DNA from 3 places in the Paenibacillus sp. FSL R10-2771 genome. Region 2 is predicted to be linked to each of the others. Evidence: riboswitches for the same ligand, from Rfam matches in the RefSeq annotation. Region 2 holds a riboswitch; each other region holds the start of a gene.
What was found. Region 2 has a riboswitch for thiamine pyrophosphate ahead of thiC (phosphomethylpyrimidine synthase ThiC). Riboswitches for the same ligand answer to the same signal wherever they lie in the genome.
Positions count from the first base shown of each region.

Region 1: linked by a shared signal. The riboswitch ahead of NSU14_RS16320 (ABC transporter ATP-binding protein) and the one ahead of thiC (phosphomethylpyrimidine synthase ThiC) in region 2 are both predicted to bind thiamine pyrophosphate.
Region 3: linked by a shared signal. The riboswitch ahead of NSU14_RS29785 (ABC transporter substrate-binding protein) and the one ahead of thiC (phosphomethylpyrimidine synthase ThiC) in region 2 are both predicted to bind thiamine pyrophosphate.

Region 1 is NZ_JBBOBM010000001.1:3,780,006-3,787,254, forward strand. Features, by position in the region: gene NSU14_RS16305 (amino acid ABC transporter substrate-binding protein) at 1-632, opposite strand, end outside; gene NSU14_RS16310 (DHA2 family efflux MFS transporter permease subunit) at 895-2,415, opposite strand; gene NSU14_RS16315 (TetR/AcrR family transcriptional regulator) at 2,823-3,515, shown strand; TPP riboswitch at 3,584-3,686, shown strand; gene NSU14_RS16320 (ABC transporter ATP-binding protein) at 3,799-4,581, shown strand; gene NSU14_RS16325 (ABC transporter permease) at 4,562-5,338, shown strand; gene NSU14_RS16330 (ABC transporter substrate-binding protein) at 5,335-6,432, shown strand; gene thiM (hydroxyethylthiazole kinase) at 6,509-7,249, shown strand, end outside.
Region 2 is NZ_JBBOBM010000001.1:7,294,711-7,301,959, forward strand. Features, by position in the region: gene thiC (phosphomethylpyrimidine synthase ThiC) at 1-1,414, opposite strand, end outside; TPP riboswitch at 1,584-1,690, opposite strand; gene trxB (thioredoxin-disulfide reductase) at 1,763-2,716, opposite strand; gene NSU14_RS31515 (tetratricopeptide repeat protein) at 2,862-4,610, opposite strand; gene NSU14_RS31520 (ribose-phosphate diphosphokinase) at 4,855-5,802, opposite strand; gene hisJ (histidinol-phosphatase HisJ) at 5,929-6,750, opposite strand; gene hisIE (bifunctional phosphoribosyl-AMP cyclohydrolase/phosphoribosyl-ATP diphosphatase HisIE) at 6,765-7,249, opposite strand, start outside.
Region 3 is NZ_JBBOBM010000001.1:6,904,771-6,912,019, reverse strand. Features, by position in the region: gene NSU14_RS29790 (thiamine-binding protein) at 1-247, opposite strand, end outside; gene NSU14_RS29785 (ABC transporter substrate-binding protein) at 301-1,386, opposite strand; TPP riboswitch at 1,518-1,628, opposite strand; gene NSU14_RS29780 (hypothetical protein) at 1,701-3,101, opposite strand; gene NSU14_RS29775 (sigma-70 family RNA polymerase sigma factor) at 3,095-3,688, opposite strand; gene NSU14_RS29770 (hypothetical protein) at 3,824-5,284, opposite strand; gene NSU14_RS29765 (MFS transporter) at 5,331-6,539, opposite strand; gene NSU14_RS29760 (pyridoxamine 5'-phosphate oxidase family protein) at 6,702-7,139, shown strand.

The DNA of each region.
Region 1 (7,249 bases), 3.5 Mb from region 2:
GTTGCATCAATTCGGCCGGAGGTCAGCAGATCAATTGCCTGATTGAAGCCTTCTGTGGATACAATCTCTGCACCGTTATCCGTTGCAATCTGTCCGAGGTTACTTGTCAGGGACTGGCCGGCTTTCTTGCCCTTGAGGTCCGCGAATGATTTGATATCTTCATTATCTTCACTGACGATCAGCACAGCCTTGGATACGATATACGGGTCGGAGAAATCATATTTCACTTTGCGCTCGTCCGTAATGGAAACTTCGTTGAAGATCGTATCGAACCGCTTGGCATCCATGCCGGCAAAAATACCGTCCCACTGAGTCTCGATAAACTCGGCTTCCACGCCCAGACGTTTAGTTACTTCTTCAGCAATTTCCACATCGAAACCAGTCAGCTTGCCGTCGGCATCATGATATGTGAACGGGGCATAGGTGCCTTCTGTTCCGATACGCAGCTTGCCGCTGGCTTTGACAGCTTCCAGACTATTCTGCTCAGCAGGTGCTGCACTATCCGTAGCCGCCGCAGTCGGTTCAGCCGCCGCATTGCCGCCTGTTGCTGAATTATTGTTATTGTTGTTGCCGCATGCCGCAACCACGGCCATGGTCAGGAGCAGCATAATTGTCAGACTAAGTTTTTTCATAAGATTAATCCCCTCTCATCTCTCTTTATGTTCCGGACTTGCCGGCAAAATGAATCGTAACACTGAGCTGTTACATCCGTCAATAACTTTTTCCGATAATAAACATCGGATTTATGTTATATAGGTTTTTGATAGTTTAGCTTGCCCCGAAATTGCATTTCTACATCAGTGGAAGACAAACTAAATGATCCACAACGCAAAACAGCGACCCTCCAGTAACGGAGAATCGCCGCCTTACTTCTTATGAAAGTGAATGCACCTATTAACCGTGCATGATTTCAGGCAACGCTTTCTCCCTGGAGCCTCCGCTTTCTGGTTTGCGGCCCCTGCGCAGCAGCAGTCCAAGGACGGCGCCGCCTAAAGCTACAAAAATCATAATGTGGAAGGTGTCGGCAAAGCCTTGGGCCAATACAGTCTGCTTGGCCAGCTGCAGGGCTTCCTTCGAGACTCCGTCCACCGTCTGCCCGGCAGCGGCTGCCGCCTCCTGCATTTCAAGACCACGCGCGGAGGTTCTGGCCGTCAGAATCGTAACCAGTGTTGACACTGCAAGTGAGTTAATGACCTGCTGCATGGAGTTGGTGAGTGAGGTTACCCGGTTGACCAGATTGCCTGGCGCCTTGTTCAGCAGATGCGTATTCATCGGCATCATCATCATCCCCATCCCTGCACCGCACATGATTAGCGGAAGAATGAGATCACGGCTCTGGGTGGTCAGATCGACATGGGAATACTGAAACAATGCGCCAGAGACCAGACTGAGTCCGCAAACCACCAGCCAGCGCACCCCGATCCGGTCGAACAGAATTCCGGCAATTGGCATCATCAGCCCGGAAGCAATGGCCTGCGGCAGCAGGGTCAATCCGGTATCAAATGCGCCGAAGCCGCGGGCCTGCTGCAGAAACTGCGGCAGTAGAAATAAAGCACCATATAAGCCGAACTGGGCGATCCACTGCACGATAATTCCGGTGGTGAAATCCACGGATTTCAGAATCCTCAGCTCCAGTAAAGGGGTCCTGGAACGCAGCTCGGCAATGACAAAGGCAATCAGTGCAACAGCTCCCAGAGATAACCCGATTAGCGTTTTGTCCGCGGTCCAGCTCTGCGCACCCTGACTTACACCGTAAGTGAGTGAAGCAAAAGCCAGTGGTCCGAGCACCATTCCGAATTTATCCATGCCGGGAACGGTGTTCTTCGCCGCATTCGGCAGCTTTCGCAGCCCGATCAGCACACAGATAATACCGATGGGGATATTAATCAGGAAGATCCAGCGCCAGGAGTGGTATTCCACCAGCCAGCCTGACAATACAGGACCAATCGCCGGAGCGAACAGCACGGGAATTCCCATAATCCCCATAACAACGCCGACTTTACTCTTCGGAGCCAGTCTGTACACATAAGCCATCCCGACCGGGAGCACACAGCCCCCTCCAAGACCCTGCAATACCCGGAAAACGACCAGCCATTCTGCACTGCTTGGCGTTGCACACAGAATGGAGCCGATCGTAAACACAATAACAGCTGTCAAAAAGACGTTCTTAGCCCCGAACCGGTCAGACAGCCAGCCTGACAGCGGAATGACCGAAGCCTGCGCCAGCATATACCCGGTTACGACCCACTGCAGCGTATGCAGGTCTGTATTGAAATCCACTACCAGTCTGGACAATGCCACATTCATTGCCGTACTATCCAGCACGACCATAAATACGCCGGCAATAATCGCCAGCAGCGGAACTAGAATGCCGGATAACCGGAAATCGGCATCCTGCTTCAAGGTCTGATCCATACTCCTTCTCCTCCTGAAGTGTCCGCTTCAACTACGTTGACCTGCGGGCAGGTTTGTCTATATAATTAGTGAACGGACAATTGTCCGCGTTCGCATTTCATAGTCTACGGACAATTGTCCGATGTGTCAAGCGGAATACGCCAATTCCCCACACTTGATTCGTTTACCGGCAGAATAGAGATTTCTTAGGACGCACTGTAGGCATAAATGTTGTATATTTTGCAGCTTTGATTCATGGATAGCCGGGTTTCCGGATGGATTGTTGTATGAAATACAAGAATAGTTCTGCTAAACTGCTTGAACAAGCTGAAATAATGCATTTTATACAACAATTTGGGATTTAGGCCGATCGAATGAGGGAAATGTTGTATTATGGGCAGGATTTACTTTATATGAAAGGGGATATCATGAAAAAAACAGAAACGGAAGTTGAACCTGTAACATCAGCAGCTCCGGACAATACAGAGAACACAGAGAACAAAGATAACACAGAGAACACAGACATCGCTGCAAAAGAACCCGCCGATCCTTATATGCAGCGGATTCTCGAGGCGGCCCGCCAGCTGTTCACCGAGAGCGGCCTCGAAGCTGTCAGTATGTACGGCATCGCCAAACGGGCCGGTATAGGGCAGGGATCGCTCTACCGCCGCTTCACTGATAAGGGCGAAATCTGTTCGGCCCTGCTGCTGGACAGCACCGAGCAGTTTCTGTCGGGGATGGAACAGCAGCTTGCTGCCAGCGCTGGTGAAACGGCTGCCCTCGCGCATCTGCAGAGCAGCATTGAGCAGGTCGTTGGTTTCATTGAGCAATATGCGGAGCTCTTGAACATGATCAAATCCGAATTCACCGGCAAGAAGCAGCTTACCCAGTTCGAACATCCTTTTTTCCAGCGGCTCGGAGTGATTATGGGTGAACTTCTGCACCGCGCATCCGCGAATGGAGAGATTATCGGGATCGATCCCCGCTTCGCTGCCACAGCGCTGATCTCTGTACTTAGTCCCGATCTTTACCTGTATGAACAGAAACGGAACGGCTCCTCCAAAGAGGAAATCTCGCGGGGAATTGTTGCGTTGTTCATCACCGGCCTCTCCAAGCGCTGAGCACAGGCTCTTTACAAGCGGGGAAATTATGGTATATTAAGTAGCAATTACGAATTCAATAGCACCTGTTATTTCACTAGGGGAGTCGGCCGACTGAGACGGAGCTTAAGCTCCGGACCCTTGGAACCTGATCTGGATCATACCAGCGGAGGGAAGTGGAGCAGAATGTATCAGCGGTTCCGCGTCTTTGCAAACTGACTGTACCTTCAGGCCCATTCATTTCCTCCGGAAATGGATGGGTCTTTCTTGTTTTCGTAGCGTAAACACTTTTCCCTAAGGAGGCTTGCTTCCCCATCCTATGATCAACATCGCTAACCTGTCCTATTCTTTCGGCGCAGCTTCAAGGGCTCCGGTCTTCTCCGGAATCTCCATGAAGGTCCGCCGCGGCGAGTTCATCTCCGTCGTGGGTGCCAGCGGCTGCGGCAAAAGTACGCTGTTCAAGATTATCGCGGGCCTGCTGGAACCCGGCAGCGGCGAGGTTGCCCTGCATGGGCAACCGCCTAATAACGCCTCGGAGCGGCTCGGCCAGGTCGGCTATATGCCGCAGCGGGATCTCCTGCTGCCCTGGAGAACCGTACTGGACAATTGCCTGCTGCCCTGGGAACTGAAGCGGAACGGCTCCAAAGAGGAAGCCGTTATTCAGATCCGCAGCATGCTGCAGCAGTTCGGTCTTGGTGATACGGGGGCTGCGTATCCGCATGAGCTGTCGGGCGGCATGCGCCAGCGGGTTGCGGTACTCCGCACCATTGCCGCCGGGAATGAGCTGCTCCTGCTGGACGAGCCGTTCGGGGCACTGGACGCCATAACCAAGCGGGAGCTTCACCGCTGGCTGCTGGAATTATGGTCGGGACTGGACAAGACTGTGCTGTTCATTACCCATGACCTTGAAGAAGCGCTTCTGCTTAGTGACCGCATCTATCTGATGACCGGCGGTGCCGGGGGCGGTATGCAGGAATTCATCACCGGTCTTCCCCGCCCCAGACATCATAGTCAGAATTACGAACCGCAGTTTGTTGCCCTGCGGCAGGATTTGGAGCTGAAGCTGTATGACAACCGTCTTCTATAGAAGATTGCTGCGGGAGTACAGCCCGGCTATTCTGCTTGTGCTGCTGATTCTTGCGGTCTGGGAAACGGTGTCCCGGCTGGGGCTGATTCCTCCGTTCATCCTGCCGGCTCCCACTGCCATCTGGATTGCTCTGATGGAAGACAGGCATTTACTCTTCGGCGTTCACCTGCCTGCAACGCTGCTTGAGGTACTAACAGGCTTCGCTCTGTCCGTCTTCTGCGGCAGTCTGCTGGGAACGGGCATGCATCTGTTCAGGCCGCTGGCCAAAGCGCTGTATCCGCTGCTGATTATCAGCCAGACGATTCCGCTGGTTGCCCTCTCTCCCCTGTTTATCATGTGGTTCGGCTATACCTTGTGGAGCAAGGTTGCCGTAGTGTTCCTGACCGCCTTCTTCCCGGTGGTTGTCGGCACCTACGATGGGCTGGGCAAGAATACGGAGCAGTACCGCGAGCTGTTGTTGACGCTTGGCGCGAACCGCTGGCAGATTCTCCGCAAGGCTGCTGTTCCGCTGGCCCTGCCGTCCTTTTTCTCCGGACTGAAGCTGTCGGTGGTGTACTGCGTCATTGGCGCTACCATCGGCGAATGGCTTGGAGGCAGCCGGGGGCTTGGTTATTTCAGCCGGAGAATGGCCGGCAATCTGCAAAGTGCCGAGATGTTTGCCGCTGTTGTGCTGCTGTCCGCCCTTGGGATCACTTTGTTTCTGTGTATTGCTACGCTCGAGAAGTTATTTCTGACGAAAAGAGGACGTTATTCATGACTCCAATCCGCTATAACCGTTATCTCTACCCCCGTAGTGCTCAACCTTATAAGTTGCTGCCTTATGTTTTGCTCCTGTCTGTTCTCTTGGTTCTGCCAGGCTGCGCCGGCAATAACGGGTCGGCTGGCAATAACGTGCCGGCTGGCTCCGGCTCATCATCGGCATCATCCGCTCCGGCGGCAGCCGCAGACGGTACAGCCCATAAGCTGACGATCATGCTCGACTGGTATCCGAACGCCGTTCATTCCTTTTTGTATGCGGCACAGAGTGAGGGGTATTTTGCCGAAGAGGGGCTTGATGTTGAGATACAGATGCCTGCCGACAGCAACGACGCGCTGAAACTGGTAGCTGCCGGACAAGTCGATCTGGCACTCAGCTACCAGCCGCAGGTGCTGATGGCCCGGGGAGAGCAGATTCCGGTCAAATCCGTTGCCGCTCTGGTACGGCATCCCCTGAACCATCTCATGGTTTCCGCAGACAGCGGAATAACCCGGCCCGGGGAGCTCTCAGGCAAGCAAGCCGGTTACTCCTCCATTCCGCTGTATGAAGCCATGCTGCACACTATGATCCAAACCGATGGCGGCGATCCCGCCTCCCTGAAGCTGATTGACGTCGGCTTTGAGCTTATCCCTGCCCTATCCACCGGGCGTGTGGATGGAATTATGGGCGGATTCATCAACCATGAGCAGCTGATATTAGAGCAGGAAGGCCATCCTGTGCGTTCGTTCAATCCTGTTGACTACGGGGTTCCTGATTATTATGAGCTGGTGCTGGTCGCAAGTGACCAGGGTCTGCAGAATTCCTCGGAATATTTCCAGAAGTTCATGAATGCTGCGCGCAAGGGTCAGCAGTTCGTCACTAAGCAGCCGGAGCAGGCGCTGAAGCTTCTGCTGGAGCATCAGGATGCCACCGCACCGCTTGATGAAGCCATCGAGAAGCGCAGCCTGGAAATTCTGCTGCCGCTGATGGATGCCGGTGCACAGCCCTTCGGTTATCAGGTTAGCGTTTCCTGGGAGAATGTGCGCAAATGGCTGAGCGAGGGCGGTCTGCTGGCTGAGGAAGTTGACAGTGCGGATGCTTTTATTAATTTATAGAACATGCTTTCGAAGTTAGTTTTGCGAAATGATCTCAAGGATGCGTATGCTATCAAAACTTTCAGGAGGAATAATCATGTCTTTTCTATCCAAGGTACGGCAGGCAAATCCGCTCGTACATAACATTACCAATATTGTAGTGGCTAATTTCACCGCTAACGGACTGCTGGCGCTGGGGGCTTCCCCGTTCATGGCCGACGCACTGGAAGAGGTGGCGGATGTTGCCGCGATGTCCGGGGCGGTCGTGCTGAACATCGGTACACTGAATGAAGCTATCATCACTTCAATGGTGAAGGCCGGGCAAGCCGCGAACCGGCATGGTGTCCCGCTCGTGCTTGATCCCGTTGGAGCAGGTGCTACACCGTACCGCACTGACGTTACCGCGAAGCTGCTGGGTGAGCTGCAGCTGACCGCTCTGCGCGGCAACGTGGCCGAAGTAGCCAATGTCGCCGGAGAGCGCTGGGCGAGCAAAGGCGTCGATGCCGGAGCAGGTGAAGGCGATGTGATCGCCTTGGCGAACAAGGCTGCGCGGAAGCTGAACTGCGTGGTGATCATCACCGGCAAGGAGGATATCATTAGCGACGGCACGCGCACCTACATCGCCAGCAACGGCCATTCCATCCTGACCCAAGTGACGGGAACCGGCTGTCTGCTCAGTGCCGTAGTAGGCGCATTTCTTGCAGTAAGCGGCGGGAATGCGCTTGAGGCAGCTGCCGAAGCACTCTCGTTCTACGGCGTGGCAGCCGAGATTGCCGCAGAAGCCGCGGAAGGACAAGGACCCGGCAGCTTCCAGATAGAGTTCCTGAATCAATTGTCC
Region 2 (7,249 bases):
TGACTCCCTCGCGCACGTCATTCTTGTTAGGCAGACCTAAATGCTCCTTGGGTGTAACGTAACACAGCATAGCCGTCCCGAGCCAGCCGATCATCGCCGCCCCGATGGCTGAAGTGATATGATCATAACCGGGTGCAATATCGGTAGTGAGCGGACCCAGGGTGTAAAAAGGGGCTTCCCGGCAAATCTCGAGCTGCTTGTCCATATTCTCCTTAATCTTGTGCATCGGCACATGCCCCGGGCCCTCAACCATTACCTGAACATCGTGCTTCCAGGCCAGCGCTGTCAGCTCTCCCAGTGTCTCCAGCTCAGCGAATTGAGCTTCGTCATTGGCATCTGCTATAGAACCCGGACGAAGTCCGTCCCCCAGAGAGAAGGCCACATCATACGTCTTCATAATCTCACATATAGCTTCGAAGTGTGTGTACAGAAAGTTCTCCTGCTGATGGGCAAGGCACCAAGCGGCCATAATCGAGCCGCCCCGTGATACGATTCCCGTCATTCTTCCGGCAGTCAGCGGAATATAGCGCTGTAGCACCCCGGCATGAATGGTAAAGTAATCGACCCCCTGCTCCGCCTGCTCAATCAGCGTGTCGCGATAGAGCTCCCAGGTTAAATCCTCGGCTATGCCGTTCACCTTTTCGAGCGCCTGGTATAAGGGCACCGTGCCGACAGGCACAGGAGAATTGCGTATAATCCATTCACGGGTGGTATGAATCTTGGAGCCGGTGGAGAGGTCCATGATGGTGTCGGCCCCCCAGCGGGTTGCCCACCGCATCTTCTCCACTTCCTCTTCAATAGAAGAAGACACCGCAGAATTTCCGATGTTCGCATTGATCTTAACCAGGAAGTTACGGCCAATAATCATCGGCTCGCTCTCGGGATGATTGATGTTGGCCGGAATAATGGCCCGTCCGGCGGCCACCTCATCCCTTACGAATTCCGGCCGGGTATTCTCGCGGATCGCGATATACTCCATTTCCGAAGTAATGATCCCTTGCCGCGCATAATGCAGCTGGGTAACATTGTTGCCCGCATGTGCCCGCAGGGGACTCCGCTGCAGCCCTGGATAAGCCTCTGCGGGCGGCCCGCCCCTGCGGATTCCATTATCCTGCGGCTGCACAGCTCTTCCGGTGTATTCCTCCGAATCGCCACGCTCCGCAATCCAGCATAAACGGTGCGGCGGCAGCCCCCTCCGAATGTCAGCCTCTTGCGCAGCATCGGTGTAAATTCCGCTTGTGTCATAGACACGCAGCGGTTCGTTCTCCTCTTCCCCGGCAACGCCCTCGGTTCTGCTGAGGCTGATCTCCCGCATCGGAACCTGAATATCCGGGCGCGAGCCCTCTACATACACTTTGCGGCTTGCAGGAAATCGGGAAAGGTCCACCTCTTCGTTCTTCATCATTTCTGGCATTCTAATCTCCTCCTCTTCGCTCTATGAGCCAATCAGATAAGATTTCACGCAGCAGACTGAGCCGAAGAATCATGTATAGCACAAGGCATATGAATTCTTGCAAGTCAAAAAGCCGCTCCACCTGGAGCGGCTTTATCAAAGGAACAGCCCAATAAGACTGTATTCAAAAAAAGGTCCGACTCCACTTTCCTACGCTGGTATGATCCAGATCAGGTTCAAGGGTCCGGAAATTCACTTTTCCCGTCTCAGCCTATTCAGGCTCCCCTAGTGGGTATCTTATCTAATTAAATACATTCTACTGGTATAGGATTTTTTTGTAAACCCGTAAATAACAAGAACCTTCTCCGGTTATTTATCGAGCGATTCGCTCCAGTCATGCACCATCGTGCCTTCCAGGAACTTCTCGGCATCCATGGCGGCCATACAGCCGGTTCCGGCTGCCGATATGGCTTGACGGTAACGCGTATCCTGCACGTCGCCGCAAGCGAATACGCCGGGAATATTCGTCTCTGTGGTGCCCGGGTTAACCACTATATAGCCATTGGCATCGGTGTTAATCTGCCCGCCTAAGAAAGCGGTATTCGGTGTATGTCCGATAGCGACAAATACACCATCCGCTTCCACCAGCTCGGTAAGTCCCGTCTCATTGTTAAGGACGGTGATGCCCTTAACTCCGGTATCGCCGACGGTTACCTCAAGCGGCGTGCGGTTCAGTGCCCATGACACCTTGCTGTTGTCGCGTGCGCGGTCCTGCATGATCTTCGAAGCACGCAGCTCCGGACGGCGGTGCACCAGCGTTACGCTGGAAGCAAAGCGGGTCAGGAAGCTGGCTTCCTCCATCGCGGAATCGCCGCCGCCGACCACGACAATCTTTTTGTTACGGAAAAAGAATCCGTCACAGGTCGCACAGGTGCTGACCCCGCGTCCTACATTCTCCTGCTCGCCCGGGATACCCAGGTATCTGGCGGAGGCGCCGGTCGAAATAATGACCGACTCCGCTTCCAGTACACCCATTCCGTCTACAGTCACCTTGAACGGACGCTGAGAGAAGTCAACCGACTCCACCCAGCCATTCTTGAATTCAGCGCCGAAGCGTTCGGCCTGCTTACGCATGTTGTCCATCAGATCAGGACCCAGAATTCCTTCAGGGAAGCCTGGAAAGTTCTCCACTTCTGTCGTCGTTGTCAGCTGTCCTCCCGGCTGCAAGCCTTCAATTACGAGCGGGCTCAGGTTCGCGCGCGCCAGATAAATCGCGGCAGTCAGCCCGGCCGGGCCTGTTCCGATTACAATCGTTTTGTACATTACATTGGCCTCCTTACAAGTAGGTTTGTATTTACAAGTGGAAACGGCTTTATCGTCCTTTTATTAAGACGGTACCGTTTCAGCGAGAAATATAAGGATAAGTTATCGTGAGAAACGTATAGATTCTTATATTTGAAAAAAGGGTTCAAATATTGTTGGTGGACGGCGACAAGCCGTCCGTTCCCGGCAGCATGCCCTGGGTATCGCATTCACTGTCGATCCGCCGTGCATAGCGGCTTACCATGGAGACCGAGACGCCGTAACGCTGTGCCGCCTCGCGGAAGGTGACCGGACGCCCGTGCAGCCTGGCAGTCAGATACTCCAGTGCCGCACACCAGCCGCCGTCATTGCGGAATAACGGTACATCCGGATACAGGCTGCCGATGAACTGCTTCCAGATAAACTCTGCATCCTTCTTCTGCACAGCATCATATCTCCGGTCCATCATGGCCACCGTATGATCGATAATCCGCTGCCAGTCTTCCTTCCATTCAGCCGGGCCCTTGGGGCTGGAAGCCGCTTGCAACGGCTCTTCCTCAGGAGCTGCAGCTTCTTCCAGATTCTCTCCAATCAGCCGCTGCAGGCTGAACAGCGCCGCCTCCTGCAGCCGGTCCTCCTGGAGCGGCTGATGCTCCAGAACTCCGCGCAGTACCTCGGACATCTCCTCATCCTCAATCCAGCGCAGGGCTTCGGTCACCTGCAGCTTCGTGGAGGAATCGCCGTAGCGCAGCGCCCAGAAGAACGAGGCTCGCAGCAGCGGATTGTTCCGTACTTCTTCGGTGAACTTGCCTGTATTCCCCTTCCACTGCTTAAGCTGCTCCTGGAAAGGCAATTGGTAATTATAGCTGACAGCAGGCATGGGTCTGTCTTCTCCCCGGGCTTGCTGGAGCTGGGACAGGAAGAATGCCGGCACGGCAGACTCAGGGTCCAGCTTCGCAGCCTGTCTCCAGCAGCGTAGCGCTTCAGTGTAGAGGCCGCTGTTGCTGGCCGCTGCTGCGCAGTAATGATACAGGCCGGCGTCTCCGGCGACCTCTTCATCCTTCAGCAGACGCCGGAAGTGGCTGTATGCTGCAGTATGTCTGCCCAGGATGCCCATCGTCGTGGCCATTTTGAATACATGCTCCTGATGAAAAGGCACAGTGGCTTCAAGCATGCCCAGCAGAGAATCCAGCTGCTCCTTGTCACCTGCATACTGCAGGAAGATCGCCATATTGCAGAGCGCATGCAGATTGCCGGGGTCCTGCTTCAGCACCTCGTTCAGGCATTCCTTCGCTTTGGCAAACCGGCCCATATAGAAATAAGCGAGGGCCAGGTTATTATGCGCAGCCAGAAAGTCCGGCGAGATCGCAATGATCTCTTCCAGCAGCTCTACGGCCTGGGGAAACTTGCCCTCCTCCAGCAGACTGCGGGCCCGGTCATGCTCGACCACACCCTCACGGCTGCGGATCCGCACAAGCGGAGCAGGACGGTTCAGCTCATATTGCAGCAACTCCATCAGCTCTTCGGATTCGGCCATGAACTCGCCGCTGGCATCCTCCTCCAGATACGTGACCAGCGAACGCTCCGCCTCTTCAAAGCTTTCCATATTGGCGTAATTATTAGCCATATAGAAATGACATTCGGTCATTGCGGGATCAATCTTCTCCAGTACATGGGTCAGAATCTCATTAGATGCTGTGTAATTACCCATCTCAGATAATATACCCGCCATGTTGCAATGATTCACCGGATTATCCGGCTCATATTCAACAGCTTTGCGAAAATTCTTTAATGCCTTATCATATTGAAAGCGGTCAAGCGACCGTACGGCTCTTTCAAAGAAAAAATTGGCATCCAGAGTGACCGGAATCACATTACCGCTGTCCGTATCATTCTCTGAAGTTTTCTCAATCATGGAAGCAAGGCACCTCCCTTTGTAAGCTTCCCTAGCCTAACGAAAAATAGGAGAGCGGCATCAAATATATACCCATACTCCCTGTCTTAAGTGTTCTTTTCGTTTCCATTTATGGACTTGGCTGTCTTCTTCACACAGTATACCACATGTGGTAGTGAGATTCTCAACCGGGGAGGAGAGTTAAGGGGAGGAAAAAGCTTGAAAAGTTGCTGCTGCAGCATAACTGTAAAAAGAAACGCAGGGACTATATCCCCGCGTCTCTAAATAGCTTGTCTATGGAACCGCCTTCGATGATAATACGTGTGGCTTCTGCCAGCATAGGTGCAACAGAGAGCACCGAGAATCTGCTGGAGTGCTCATCCGGCAGCGCAATAGAATCCGTGACGACAATTTCGTCGATATTGGGATGATCCATCCGCTCCAGCGCATCTCCGGAGAACAGCCCGTGCGTGGCACAGACGATGCTGTTCCGGGCCCCGCGCTCCTTCAGCCCTTCTACCACATTGACGATCGTGGTCCCCGTATCAATAAGATCCTCAATAATAATCGGCGTTCTTCCCTCAACGTCTCCGATGACATGGGTAATCACCGATTCGTTATGAGCCGGACGTTTCTTGATCATGATGGCAAACGGAGAGTCCAGCCGACTGGCCAGCTTCTCAGCCATGGAGGCGCGGCCTGCATCGGGTGATACGACTACCAGATCGGAGAGGCCTTTGATCTTCAAATAGCCGCTGATCAGATCAAGCGCAGTCAGATGATCCACGGGAATGTTGAAGAAACCCTGGATAGCCGCTGCATGCAGGTCAATAGTTATCACGCGGGTAGCTCCTGCAGTGGTCAGCACATCGGCAACCATTTTGGCTGAGATCGGCTCACGCGGCGCAGATTTGCGCTCCTGCCGGGCATACCCGTAATAAGGAACGATAATATTCACTGTTCTTGCCGATGCGCGTTTGGCAGCGTCGATCATGACCAGCAATTCTACAAACAGCTCGTTAATCGGATGAGCCAGGGATTGCACCAAAAATACGTCGCAGTTCCGGATGCTCTCTTCATAATGCACATATATCTCGCCGCTCTTGAAACGTGTCAGCTTAATCAGGCCCAGCGGTGCGCCAAGGCGCTCCGCAATATCAGCGGCCAGCTTCGGATTCGACGAACCGGAAAAAATACGTAATTGATGATGCATAGTACCCTCCTGGGATTATAATTTAAACTTCGAACGCAAGTGGAAACGGCTTTGCCGTCCTTGTATGGACGGTACCGTTTCAGCGAGAAATAGAAGGATAATATATAGCGCGAAGCCTATACATTCTTATATTTGGACGGATGTGCGGCGGCGTCCTTCGAACACAGCCAGTTCACGGAAGCCCGTGCGCCACAGCATTTCCCGCGCCTCCTGTAAGCCGTCTCCCAGCTTCAGAGGGTCATGGGCGTCTGAGCCCACGGTGAGCGGAATGCCCAGGGCATACGCCTGCTGAAGCACATGCTCAGCCGGGAACATTTCGGCGCAAGGCTTAGTGAGTCCCGAAGCATTCAGCTCCATCGCGATTCCGCTGCCGGATATAACCTTGAGCGTCTCCAGCTCCAGTGCTCTGGCCTCGGCTCTTCCTTCCGGAGTCTGCGGCCCGTAACCGAACCTTTTGATGACATCCATATGTCCTATAATATCATATAATCCCGATAACGCCGACTTCTGCACTGCATCATAATATCGGCGGTAGACGCTCATCACGTCCTGGCCTTCCCAGCCATGGGTCTGCCGGTGGTCCGTAATATCCCATTCTCCGAGAAAATGCACCGACCCGATCAGATAGTCCCACGGATAGGGTGCTAAAAGCTCGCGGATCTGCTCTTCATATCCCTCGATATAATCCGCTTCAAGCCCCACCCGCAGCTCAATCGTTCCGCGGTAGCGCTCCTTCAGCGTAAGACATTCCTCCACATAACGCGGAAGCTCCGCAAGCGGCATAGCCATCTCGGGATAATAGTACTCCGGATCTACATGGATAAGCGGCAGATGATCGGACAGTCCAAGCTGCTGCAGCCCGAGCGCTATGCCGCGCTGCACATACTCTTCAAGCTTCCCTACGGCATGGCCGCAGCGCTCATGGTGGGTATGGTAATCAATACGCATGCTGAACCTTCCTCCTAGTCCCGGCGAGGCCGTTCATGGCGGGCACTCAGCTCTTCCAGAATCTCATCCAGCGGAAGCTTCCGCTCCTGCAGCAGGACCAGTAAATGATAGATCAGATCGCTGACTTCAAGGCGAAGCTCGGCATTATCTTTATTTTTGGCGGCGATAATGGTTTCGGAGGCTTCTTCGCCGACCTTCTTGAGAATCTTGTCGACGCCCTTATCAAACAGATAAGTAGTGTACGCCCCTTCCGGACGGTTCACTTCCCGCTCGGCAATTACGCGCTCCAGCTCACCCAGTACAGCAAAGCGGTCATGGCCTGCTGCTGCCGAGTTAACTGTACCCCCAGCTGCTTCAGCTGTTGCCGGTGCATCGAGGGGAATCTCGCGGAAGAAGCAGCTGTTCTCACCCGTATGGCAGGCCGGTCCTTCCGGCACAACTTTCACCAGTAGCGTATCGCTGTCACAATCGTAATGGATGGAGGTGATGGCCTGGGTAT
Region 3 (7,249 bases), 390 kb from region 2:
GATTATGGGCGATCTTGATCTGGGAGATCACGCTCGGGCTGCCGGAGGCAATCAGTGCCTCATGCATCTGACGTACAACTTCCAGCAGCTCCGTGAGCTCGCCTTCCATGGTGGTATCAAGCGGATTCACCTGGTGTTTAACCCCCGACTTCTGAATTACCTCAATCGCAGTGTCCACGTAAGGGATCGAATCCTCATTGTTTGGAGTCTTGGGAATTACCTGAATGCTAAGCAGTGTATTAGCCATTTATTATTCATTCCTCTCATGTAAGTTAGTGTCAGTACTATTCCAACCGGTGTTTATGGGCCTTCCGGCAAAAATTCATTCGTAAATGTACTTGCGGCATCGAGCGGTTTGTCCAGCAGCTTCAGGCCGTACATCCACTCGGCATAATTCTGCCAGATTTCTAGCTTCTGCTCACCCCAGCGGGCGGCATCGTCCTTGTATTTCGGGCTGAGCCATTTCTGGCTGGCCAGCACCAGCTCGGGATCAAGATCAGGCACGGCATCAGACAGGACCGTGGCCGCTTCTTCCGGATGGTCGATCGCGTATTGGTAACCTTTCGACGTAGCTTTGAGGAAAGCCTTCACCACTTCCGGATGCTCGGCGATTTCCTTCTCACTGGTGGTCAGCACCGGTGTGTAGTAATCCAGCTGCGGCGCATAATCCTTCAGGTACAGCATATCCAGCGGCTCGCCGCGCAGCTCGGCTTCGATCCCGGTCCAGGCGTAGAAGATCCAGGCAAAGTCGATATCGCGTTTCACCGCAGTGAAGAAGTCAGCTTCGCCGATATTCACCAATTTCACTTTGGAGACGTCTCCGCCATCGGGGTCCATGATGGCTTTCATAGCTGCTTCTTCCGCTGGAGAGCCCCAGCCTCCGTAGGTTTTGCCTTCGAAGTCTTTCGGCGTCTTAATGTTGCGGTCCTTCGGAGCGGCAAAGCCGGAGGTATTATGCTGAATGATAGCGGCGATGGAGACGAGCGGCACATCCTGCAGGCGGGCCAGGGTGAGCGCCTCCTGTGCACTGATGCCAAACTGGGCTTCACCGGAAGTAACCATGGTGTCAGATCCGGCAGCACCCGGCTGCACGATCTCCACGTCAAGACCTTCCTCCGCGTAATATCCCAGCTCCTTGGCGGTATACAGGCCGGTGTGATTCGTGTTCGGCGTCCAGTCCAGCGCAATCTTAACCGGGGTCAATTCTTTAGGCGCGTCGGTGGTACTGGCGGCTGCGGTTGCTTCAGGTGCAGCGGTGCTGTTCCCGGCGGCAGGTGTGCTGCCTCCGGCATTGCTGCCCGGGTTGACGTTCCCGTTGCCGCATCCGGCCATCACGAGCACAAGCATAGAGCTGAGCAGCAGCGGTAATACTTTTTTGACTCCCATTTCTCTTCTCTCTCCTTCCAGCAATCCCTAGTCTTCCAAAATTCAGAGTAACCCATACCAAAAAGCGCCCCGGAGACCGGGACGCCAGTTACTTGCGCAAGGTGAGTTCAACTTCAGGCCCATGAAGGGGCTCGGGGTTGAATGAAGATTCCTACGCTGGCATTATCCAGATCAGGTATAAGGGTCAGTATCTTGTGGGATACAATCTCAGCCGGCCAATTCCAGCACCCCTGGTTCTATGAAGTTCACGGGTATTGCTATGTTCTTACGGTGTATTATAGACGCCGCTCTTGCGGTTGTCCAGTCTCCCCGTCCTAATCTTCGAGCTTTAGCGGCAGAATCCAGGGGCCTTTGAGCAGGAATAGAGGCTCCGACATTCTAAAACGCAGCGTATCCGCGCCGGGCTCTGCATCCAGAAGAAGAGTCTTCAAGATTCTTGGGAATGTCTCGGTATCCTGCCAGCCGTATGAATATTTGTCCCCAGAACCCGGATAGCGGATGAAGAAATGCGTCAGTGACTTTGCCGCTTCGGGATCAAAATTCATATCCACATCAACGCTGACAGCCGTCCCGCTGCTGCGCTTAATGCGGGTGAATTCTACCGGGTAACCGGCGATCTCAGCGGTAATGTGGAGAGGCGCACTCTCCCCGCTGGCGGGCAGCGGCAGAACGACCTCCCGGGAGAGTGCCTTCCGTTCCGCTATTTCGATGTAAGGGATGACGACCCTGTAAGACTGTTCTTCAGCTGATGCCAATTCCCGGAACGAGAACTCCGACGGGTAGACCATGGTTGAAGGAGGTTCAACCTTCGCTTTGACTCCCTCTGCATTCTCGACATACAGGCCATTCCAGGATACCAGCGGCTCCAGTGAATAAGAATGGACGGCGGAGAACGAATCTGGAAGGGCCGGAACTAATTCAACGCGGACAAGTCCGTCATCCAGACGAACCGGAAAAGCCGTAATCCGCACATCCTGGTGCACATCGCTTGCGCCTAAATGCTGCAGATCATCGGCGGTCACCGGTGCTTGAAGCACCAGTGGCCCGACTGCTGCTGCATTGATATACAGAGTAACCGGTTCAGCGGTTTCAAGCTCCAAATTTCCGGGAAGTGCAGCACTGTAGCTTGCATACCAGTCTCCGGATGCAGAAGACCGCATATTGGAAGTAAAGGTATAACGGTCCCCTCCAATGTCTGCCTGAAATTCAGTAATGACGGGAGTCTGCTGTCCACGCAGCGTAATGGTCCCGCTGTTCTCCTGCAGAAGTACGGCATTGACTGTCAGCTTTCCCTTGCCTATGGAAGCAGTGTAGGGCTTCTCCAGAACATAAAGCTGACTGCCCGGGCTGCTCTCCAGAACCGTACCGAAGCCGGGCAGGAAGCTAAGGGCTTGCTTTAGACCTGCCTGGACGTCAGGGGAGAACGCCAGCAGGCCTGCGGCCATAAGGATCGCGGCCGCCGCCGCTCCAATAGCTGCCCGCCGCCGCGGCTTGCGGACAGCAGCAGGCAGTTCAGGCGCCGGTTCAGTCTGAATAAGGTCGAGGGTACGGCTCTTGATCCGCTCAAGCGAAGCAATCTCTTCTTTAGACCCGGGTACGGGGCTTGACTCAGGCTCCGACAGTAATCCGTCCAGTGCAAGTTCAGCCTCGCTGAATTCCAGAAGATCGAGCTGATCAAATATGCTTTTCTCGCCGCTGTTCATATCCTTTACCATGACCCGAGTTCCCCCTTTCCATCTTCGCCAGTCAGATGTATAGCCTGCTTCAGCATTGTCCGGCAGCGGTACAGACGGCTCTCGACAGCTTTTTTACTGAAGCCAAAGGCCGCAGCCAGTTCATCCAGACTCTCGTATAGGTAATACCTGCGCAGAAACAGGCTGCGGTCCGGTTCACGGAGCTGCCCGATATAGCGGAGCAATTCCCCCGTTGCCTCACGTTGTAGAAATTCCTGTTCGGTGTTGGTCCCGCTCTGCATGTTAAGTGCTGCTTCGTTCAGCGTCCTGCCAAGTCCCGGCTGCAATTTACGCCTCAGATCCAGCGCCTTGTATTTTGCGAGCAGGAATATCCAGGTGCGGAAGGAAGCGCGTGACGGGTCGTAACGTCCGATATTGTTCCAGGCCGCCAGAAACACATCGCTGACACATTCCTCGGCATCCTCTGCACTCCCGCAGCCGGCCAGAATACGCCGGACCAGTCTGTGCACATCGGGTCCGTAGAAGTCGATGGCATCCGCGAGAGCTTGCTTATCTTTAGTTCTGAACCGGCCGGGCCAGTCCAGGCTGTCATGATCATTACGCGTCATAGGAACCTCCGGCATTTCTTTTCATGAGTTACCCACTAATAAGTCGTATATGTATTACTACGCATGCCTGCGGGAAGATCACTCAGAAGATTTGTGAAGTGAATAATAAAAAAAGCCGCCGTCACCGGCAGCCCCTCAATCCTTATCATAGAACCGCTTCTTACGGCGGCTTCGTAATCCGTTCCACGCCTCCCTCAGCGTCAGGCCCAGACTGACTGCGATCCCGGAGAAGGTGAGGAACAGCGCCAGGTACTCAAACCCAGAGTACTCCAGCATTTTGCTCCAATCGATCGGTGCCTTCAAGTCCTCAATGACCTGATTCATCCCGTAAATCCCGCTTATTACCGTAAATACAGTCAGAACCATCAGCAGCGTATCCCGGCGTTTGGCCTGGAATTTATCCTGATACTGGAACAGGTCATTCAAGGTCATCTTCACTTCATCGAACAGGGCGTCATTGCCGTAAACCTTGCGCAGCTGGAAGAAGATCTCCCGTCCCTGCGACTGCGAAATCAGCTCCAGAAAGTAGAATTTGGCCGAGAACTTATTAATCAGGAAGATCAGATTCTCGATCTCGTCATAATCGTGGTTGATGCGCAGCCGGGAATGCAGATTGGCCAGCTTCAGCAGCACGATTTTATGAAAAATACTCAGCAGCAGCCCGTAATAATACTCTCCGTACATCTGGTTAATCAATTGGGTGGCGATGTCAGATTCGGCCCGGCTCAGGCAGCAGAAGGTCTGCTCATTAGTCATATAATAGGTGTCCGGCCCCCAGCGGCTGTAGCAATGCTCAGAGGTATACTGTTCGATATATTCGGGATCGCTGGCACTGGTATAAGGTTTACCCTCCATATTCAGCCCATCCAGCTGGGAGGCACGGTAGCGCAGCTCGATACTGATCTCATCCGATTCTTCCCCGCGGTTGAAGCCGTAGAAAGCCTGGACCAGCATCCGTTCGTCCACGAAAAAAGGCAAGGTCTCGAAATACGCGCCATCGATCTCCGCAGGGTCGAGAAACGGCTCCAGCCCGGCAACCAGATTCTTAAACACGAAATCCTCCACTTGACCGAAAGACTTCTTATGACAATGGATATAAGTCTGTTTATCCTGATAAGACACATCCTCCAGCGTACGGAAGCGGTCAGCGAATTCCAGCGCAGTGCTGTAGGTGAGGTGCTCCTCCTCTATGGCTACTCGTACAGTCAGGAAGCCCAGCTCAAACGGGCACAGGAACACATCCGTGGACAGCACGCGGAAATTCACGGATTGAAACGGCATTTCAAGCTGGCACTGCAGATTGTTCACCCGGGAAAAGCGGCGGAAGGAATCAGCATCCTTCTCACGCGGAAAGAGAACATGAGCGGCAAACGGCAGGTAGCTGCGCTCCATTTTCTCATGAGACACGCAGTAGCCCTCCCCGTAATAAGCATGCTCAAGATCCTTGTTATCAAGAAAAAAACGCGTAAATCCGCCCTGCTGCAGACGCCCGATCAGCTCTTTGTCCTGCCCGGCCTTGATGGAGAAGGGGAAAATGAATTGCAGTAATGCAGTATGCAGTGTGGGTTCGGGTCTCTCGGAGTGCAGCTCAGCCATATAGGGGTTCCGTCCTTATTCACAGGATATTAATCTCGTTGCTATATTACCCGATTTTCCAGGCGGCCACGCTAAGCAGGAATAATACGGCGGCAAAAGCGGCCAGAAGCCCCGATGTCTGGGCCACCTGCATATGATCCATGGACCAGCCGGTCAGCAGCGGCAGCACCGCGCCGCCGATTCCGCCCGAGGCGATCATGATGCTTGGCGTGGATTCCTCCGCACCGGGCAGCAGCTTGCTTGCGAAGACCAGGGCGATGGAGAAGATGCCGGACATGAACAGCCCGAGCAGCAGAATGACGGTGAATGCGGCAATCCGGTGCTCTGCGAACGGGAAAATAACCAGCAGCAGCAGAGCGGCGAAGCAACTGATGAGCACATAGATGCGGTAGGAAATCCGCTCGGCAACCACACCGGCGAATAGTCTGCCCGCCGACATAGCCAGCCAGAAGAAGGTGACCGTCAGCGCTGCCGCCGCTTCGCTCATGCCGAGCTTGGCGATGAAGATCGCCGGCATGAAATTGACCAGACTCATCTCGGTACCTACATAGAGAAAGAAGAAGACGATGAACAGGCCAAGCAATACCCACTGTTTACCCTTGTAAGGCAGACGTCCGGATTTGCCGGCGGCGGGTACTGTTGCGGTTGCTGTTGCGTCTGCGGGGGCCGCGGCAGCGGCAGGGCCAGACGGCTGCTCATCCAGCACATGCTGGAGCGGACCGAAGCTGCTCTTCGCCCAGAAGAGCAGTGAAACCAGAGAAAAGGCGGCAACGATCAGAAAAGCCAGCCTCCAGCTGCCGGCGGCAATCAGCGGACTTGCGGCCAGTGGCATGAGCAGCGCGCCTACACCGAACAGCACCTCCAGCCGGCTCATGGCAATTGCCGTCCCTTCGGTGATCGCGGCGATAATAATCGTGCCGATGACGGCTTCGATCATGCCGAAGCCGAAGCCTGCGGCAACCGCAATCACGTACATCCAGCCCCAGGGCGGGAGGAAGGCGTACGCCGTTTCGGCGCAGACCAGCAGCCCGGTGGCGATCAGGATGCCGCCGCGTTTGCCGAAGCGGCGGTTCAGCAGCGGCGAGACCAGCACACCGGCGAGGAAGCCGCCGAACTGGCTGAAGATCAGCTCGCCCCCGGCACTGTAGCTGCGGTCATAATGCTGGAGCAGCACAGGCAGAATAGAGCCCAGCACCACATGGGCAAGGCCGATGACGAAATAGGAGAGACAGCCGATCCAGATTAATTTTTTCAAGGGGAGAAGACTCCTTCTGGGTGAATTTATGAACATAGTCCGGGATTCATTATGAACCGAACGGGTACACTATAATAAGTACAGTTTTTATAATAAATCCAAACTGCGGATGTGAATATATAAACTTATATTCACATGAATTCGAAAGGAGCTTTCTCGTCAATGGATAACAAAGAGCTGGAGAAAACGATCATACAGGTGCTGGATGACAACAAGTTCGGGTCCTTCGGCACGATAGAAGCCGGCAACAAACCTAAGGTGCGTTATATGGCGGTATTTCATGACGGATTGAACATTTATCTGGCTACGAACCGCAAGACCCATAAGGTAGAGGAGCTTAAGGATAATCCGAATGCTTGTCTGCTGCTGGGTTACGAGCAGGGCGGCGGCAAGGATGTGCTGGAGATTGAGGCTACAGTAGCTGTCACCAAAGATGAGGGTTTGCGTTCGAAAGTATGGAACACTTCCTTGGAGCAATGGTTCAAGGGACCGGATGATCCCGATTATGTAATCCTGGAGCTCTCCCCGACACGGATTGAATATATGGGCAAAAATAAGGAACACGGAGTATGGCAGGGGGCTGCTGCGGTATCCAAGTAAGTAAGCAGCGGTACTGAAAGGACCCAGTCCATTAATAATAATAGAGGTAATGTTTATGATCAGGCCTTTCCTGAGCCTTAGGGTTCGGGAAGGGCCTTGCCGCGTTGTGC